One region of the Blautia aquisgranensis genome, then DNA from elsewhere that is predicted to be linked to it. Evidence: predicted binding sites of a transcription regulator. Region 1 holds the regulator's gene; the other holds the start of a gene.
What was found. Region 1 encodes Rex, which represses fermentation and respiration genes when NADH is low (regulators of the CRP and FNR family bind a similar motif). Its sites were predicted from a motif close to ATTGTTAANTANTTAACAAT; they were not measured.

Region 1 (3,191 bases):
GAGTCAGAATCACATTCTCACCTAAGAATTCCTTCCACTGAGGATGCGCGGCCAGAAGATTCAGCCCGTCTGCATCCAGCACAAGATACTTCTTTTCGCGGGCAGCTGCCGTGAGAAACCACTGTTCTCTCTCACGGCTCTCCCCGGAAGTTCCAAGTCCCGGTCCGATCACGATCACATCGCACCAGGAAAGAAGCTGTTCATTGGATTCCTCATCAAAACGGGTGCATACCATAGCCTCCGGAAGAAGGATCTGCAATGGGATCCGGTTCTCCTCCACTGTCTGAATCTTCACCATTCCCGCCCCGGCCCGGAGTGCTGCGCTTGCGCTTAAGTAAGCTGCTCCGCACATACCTGCACTTCCGGTAACAAAAAGAATTTTTCCGAAGGTACCTTTATTTCCGCCGGGATCACGCTCCGGAAACAGCTTCAGGTCTTTCTTTTCCAGACAGCGTGCGGATGCCTTCACAGCTTCCTGCTCATAGATCCCGATATCAGCTACCACGATCTTTCCTGCATACAGCCTTCCCGGATAAAAGCAAAGTCCTCTCTTCCGGTATGCGAATGTGACAGTCAGATCTGCGCTGAAAGCAATGCCCATTTCCAGGCCAGTATCTCCGTTAACTCCTGATGGGATGTCTACAGCGATCTTTTTGGCCCGCGCACTGTTCATCTCATGAATGATCTCAGCATATCGTCCCTCGATCGGACGCGCAAGCCCCACACCGAACACGGCATCTACTATAGTAGTATATTCACTCCAGTCCGGGTTATTCACCTCCGGCACATGATAACCGGTGGCGATCTTGTATTGTAAGGTCGTCTCCCGGGTCATTTTTTCTTTGTTTCCGGCCATGTAGAAATCTGCACGAATTCCTTTCAGATGAAAGATCCTGGCAACCGCAATTCCATCACCGCCATTGTTTCCGCTTCCGCAGACAACCAGGATCCGTTCATTCTTTCCAAGGTACTTCTCTGTCTCTTCTACGACCTTCAGTGCTGCCCGCTCCATCAGAACTTCTGATGCCACTCCGATCTTGTGGATTGTGGCACTGTCCAGATTCTTCATTTCCCCGCAGGTAACAAGCTTCTTCATGCTGTTTCTATACCTCCCTCTGTAACAGAGAAAGCTGCCGTCTCCGGCAGCCTCATTCTCTGATTTTACTATTCCACATGCTCCTGCCTGTATTTACTCAGATTATAAGACAGTGTCATCAGACTCTCGGAAAGATGTACGTTCTCCACGATCACATCATCCGGTGTCTCCAGATCAAGATGTGCAAAATTCCAGATAGCCTTAATACCGTTCTCTACCAGAATATCTGCCATTTCTTTGGCCTTATTCTTAGGAAGAGTAAGAATAGCGATCTCCACGTTATTCTCTTTCAGGAAAAACGGAAGCTCACTGAGCATCTGGATCTCCAGTCCGCGGACTGCAATTCCCTCAAGAACAGGGTTTACATCAAAAATTCCTACCAGCTTAAAGCCCCTTTTCTCAAAGTCCACATAATTGGCAAGTGCCTGTCCCAGATTACCTGCACCAAGAATGATCATCGGATGAATCGTATCCAGTCCCAGGATCTTACCGATCTCCGTATAAAGATAATGTACATTATAGCCATACCCCTGCTGACCAAAACCGCCAAAATTATTAAGATCCTGACGGATCTGGGAAGCTGTGGTGTGCATCTTCTTACTTAATTCATTGGAAGAAATACGCTCTACATTGTCTTCCATCAGCTCTCCTAAGTAGCGGTAGTAGCGTGGCAGACGCTTAATCACCGCTTTCGAGATTTGTTTTGTCTCCACGATAGTTTCCCTCCTTATCTTACACTAGGTTAATTATACCGAATTGATATTTTCCTGTCAATTAATCTTGTGACTTATGTACAAATTTCTTCATATTTTTTCAAATATTTGATTTTTTCTTTGAAATCCCCGCGGTTTCCGTTATAATAGGTAGAGGATTTTTCCTGTTTTTTACGAAACAGAGACAGGATCCTTTGTACAGGAGGACAGTTTTTATGATTTTATCATGTCAGAATATATGCAAAGCCTTTGGCGAAAAAGTAATCTTGAACGACGCATCCTTTCATATTGAGGATCGTGAAAAGGCAGCTCTGATCGGCTGCAACGGTGCAGGTAAGACTACACTTCTCCGCATTATCATGCAGGAGATTTCCGCGGATTCCGGTACGGTGGTGCTCGCCCGCGACAAAAATATCGGTTACCTTGCCCAGTATCAGGATATCCACGGGCACCATACCATATACGAGGAGCTTCTTACCACCAAGCAGCACATCATCGATATGGAACGCCGCATCCGCTCCCTGGAGCAGGAAATGAACAACGTTACCGGCGATGACCTGAACCGTCTGATGGAGACCTATACCCGTCTCACCCATCAGTTTGAGCTGGAGAACGGCTATGCTTACAAGAGCGAGCTTACCGGTGTACTGAAAGGTCTGGGATTCACAGAAGAAGACTATGACAAATACATCGAGACTCTTTCCGGAGGCCAGAAGACCCGCGTAGCCCTGGGTAAGATGCTTCTCTCCAAGCCGGACATCCTGCTTCTGGATGAACCTACCAACCACCTGGACATGGAGAGCATTTCCTGGCTTGAGACTTATCTTCTCAATTATCCGGGCGCGGTATTCATCGTATCCCATGACCGTTATTTCCTGGATAAGGTAGTCACCAAGGTGGTAGAGATCGAGGCCGGCCAGACCCGTGTATACAGCGGAAACTATTCAGCTTATGCGCTCAAGAAGGCACAGCTTCGTGATGCACAGTATAAGGCATACCTGAATCAGCAGCGAGATATCAAACATCAGGAGGCTGTGATCGCCAAGCTGAAATCTTTTAACCGTGAGAAATCCATCAAACGCGCTGAGAGCCGTGAGAAGATGCTGGATCGCGTGCAGCGCATTGAGAAGCCGCTGGAGATCCAGGATCGTATGCGTATCTCCCTGGAGCCCCGCGTTTTAAGCGGCAATGATGTTCTCCATGTAGAAGAGCTTTCCAAAGCATTCCCGGGACAGACACTTTTTTCGGATATTTCCTTTGATATCAAGCGCGGAGAACGTGTAGCTCTCATCGGTAACAACGGAACCGGCAAGACTACTATGCTGAAGATCATCAACGGTCTTCTGGAAGCAGATGCAGGTAAATTTTCCCTTGGCTCCAAG
Region 2 (3,191 bases), on a different contig from region 1:
CACTGAAATGCTTGGACTCCGCATATTCTCCCGGTGAATCAATGGTATCTTCGTTTGTATTTGTATACTGGGTCTTGTGATAATGAAGCTCTTCGCCCTTCAGTGCCTGCGTCAGAGAAGTCTTGCCAGCCTCGCTTCGACCCATCAGAAAAATTTTTTTCATTTTTTATCCCGTCCTGCTGTCAGCTTCTGTGGATCTCACAGACATCAAATTTCAGTGTTTCATGGAAAAAGCGTACAACCTCTTCCACCGCTGTCATAACTTCCATAAAACCGCCTGTCAGTATCAGTGTGCCACAGAAACGATCCATAAATCCGATCTCCACATGTGCAGCCTTCACTGCCACATCCGCTGCCACAACAATCGCTTCCCAGGGTGTGACACGAACCATGCCGATAGAATCCCCTCTGTGATCCTCACCTTCATGGACACCGATATGTAAAGCAAGATTCTCATATACAGATTTATCATTCGGTGTGAACACATGGGCAAAGGATAATTCTTTTCCCGGAACCCGTACCCGGGTGATCCGAAGTCTCTTTCCCTTCAGATTCTCATAATCATCATGGAAAAGCCTCTCCAGCAGTTCTTCCCTTGTTATTCGTTCTTCCATGGTACACTTCCTTATCGCTTGGTGATCTTACATACTACGTATCCAAGGGTATCACGGAAATAGTCCACGATCTCCTGCATAGCAGTCTCTACATCGGAAATCTCACCTGTAATGATCAGTGTACCTGTGAAACGGTCCGCAAAACCAAGATATACATTACCGCTCTTCACTGCAATATCGGATGCGATAACTGCTGATTCGGAAGGTGTCATATTCATGATGCCGATTGCAGATGAGCCATAATCTACCTGCGGGTTCAGTCCCAGCTTCTGATATATGATAGGTGCCGGGCCTCCCATCACATGGGCAAATGTGATCTCTTTACCGGCTACGGTCTCCTGCACGATCCTGATCTGGTCTTTATGTTCATCTGCCATTTATGATTCCTCGCTTTCAAAAATTTCGTACTGTATTCTTACTATTCGATAAGCCGGATCTCTATCGTATCCGGCTTATGATATTTCTACATTTTATCTAGTTAAATTTTACTATTTATAGATTTTAATGTCAAGACAATTCTTTGAAAACAAGGCAAAAAACAACGTTTTCAAAAATGAAAATCCACAAAAAACAACATTCCATTTTCAGTTTAAGCTGTATAACAGGCAAAAACGCCCGTCTTCACCACACATTTCCACAGCTGTCTGCTTTTCAGAACTCAAATGCAGCCTTGATACTGTCATAGTGAAGGAATTTTCCCTCTGCCGCAAACGCCCGAATCTGATCCAGTGTGGCGAACATGTAGCCGTCTGTCTCCTCTGTCTGGAGCTTCAGATCCGCATCCTCCACATCCATGACAAATCTGTACACATCCACAAAATAATTGTCGCCTTCTCCCGGGTTCTCTCTTTTATAGGTAAAAAGATATCCTCCCTCTGCGCTGCCGGCATCCAGCCCTGTCTCCTCTTTTACTTCGCGGAGCACTGCATCACGGGAAGCCTCTCCTGCCTGTGCTGCACCTCCGGAAACCTCCCACCAGCCCGGAGCCCATGCTTTGGTCATCACACGTTTTGTAATCAGAAACGTGTGATCCGATCTTGCCACAACTCCCAGCACTGTCAGATGATATTCTCCATCCTTCAGGCACCAGTCATTGCGTTTCATGGTACGTCCCGTCAGTTTCTTATCTGCATCATAAATATCCCAGTATTCCATTTTTATCTCCTCTTTCGCTGTAGATTCAGCAGTCTTTCTATCTGTTATGATACCACGTTAAAGTATCTTCTGTAAACCCTGGTATATGGAATCAACAGTACTGGAAAATCTATAGATTATTTTTATTATATTACTTGTATTATGAATTAGTTTTATAGATACTTTTGTTATATAATTAACACAAACAAACGATTCTATTTAAATAACCAGGGAGGTTTTTCCAAAATGAAGAATGATTATCCACATATTTTTGCCCCGTTAACAGTTAAAAATATGACGATCAAGAACCGTATTGTTATGATGCCGATGGGCACCAATTACGGTGAGCAGAACGGCGAAATGAGTTTTCTTCACATCAACTACTATGAGGAGCGTGCAAAGGGTGGCACAGGCCTTATCATCGTGGAGAATGCAAGTATTGATTCCCCACAGGGCTCCAACGGAACCACACAGCTGCGTATCGATCATGATAACTATCTTCCGCGTCTTTTCAAATTCTGCGAGAATATTCACAGATACGGAACAAAGATTGCAATCCAGATCAATCATGCAGGTGCTTCTGCAGTCTCTTCCAGAATCAATATGCAGCCGGTTTCCGCATCCAACATTCCTTCCAAGGAGGGAGGCGAGATTCCGCGTCCACTTTCCAAAGATGAAATTCTTCACATCGTAAAAAAATACGGAGAGGCTGCAAAACGTGCACAGACAGCAGGTTTTGATGCAGTAGAGATCCATGCTGGACACTCTTACCTTATCAGCCAGTTCCTTTCTCCGCTTACAAACGACCGTACCGATGAATTTGGCGGATCTGTTGAGAACCGTACACGTTTCTGCCGTATGGTCATCGACGAAGTCAGAAAACAGGTCGGTCCTTTCTTCCCGATCATGCTTCGTCTCAGTGCAGATGAGCTGATGGATGGTGGAAATACACTTGAGGATACACTCAAATACCTTGAGTACCTTCAGGAAGAGGTTGATATCTTCGATGTTTCCTGTGGTCTTAACGGTTCCATCCAGTACCAGATCGATGCAAACTATCTTCCGGACGGATGGCGTTCTTACATGGCAAAGGCTGTGAAAGAGAAATTCAACAAACCATGTATCTCCATGGGTAATATCCGTGACCCGAAAGTTGCAGAAAAAATCCTTGCTGATGGCGATGCAGATCTCATCGGTATGGGCCGTGGTCTTATCGCAGATCCTGCATGGGTGAACAAAGTTGCTACAGGTCATGAATGTGATCTCCGCAAATGTATCTCCTGTAACGTAGGCTGTGCAGGAAACCGTATCGGTGTCAACCGCCCGATCCGCTGTACAGTAAACCCGTCTGTTCTTGAAGGCGATGTCTACAAGAAACAGCATGTAAACAAAAACTGCAACGTTGTTGTTATCGGTGGCGGTACTGCCGGCCTGGAAGCTGCC

Region 2: a site for Rex is predicted at 1,933-1,952, ahead of WMO28_RS07750 (oxidoreductase). Genes of this name have one in related genera too.

Annotation. Positions count from the first base shown of each region.
Region 1 is NZ_JBBMEJ010000022.1:16,172-19,362, reverse strand. Features, by position in the region: gene WMO28_RS14570 (NAD(P)H-hydrate dehydratase) at 1-1,096, opposite strand, end outside; gene WMO28_RS14565 (redox-sensing transcriptional repressor Rex) at 1,165-1,809, opposite strand; gene abc-f (ribosomal protection-like ABC-F family protein) at 2,025-3,191, shown strand, end outside.
Region 2 is NZ_JBBMEJ010000007.1:148,844-152,034, reverse strand. Features, by position in the region: gene WMO28_RS07770 (EutP/PduV family microcompartment system protein) at 1-163, opposite strand, end outside; gene WMO28_RS07765 (BMC domain-containing protein) at 183-614, opposite strand; gene WMO28_RS07760 (BMC domain-containing protein) at 626-991, opposite strand; gene WMO28_RS07755 (NUDIX domain-containing protein) at 1,266-1,769, opposite strand; gene WMO28_RS07750 (oxidoreductase) at 1,995-3,191, shown strand, end outside.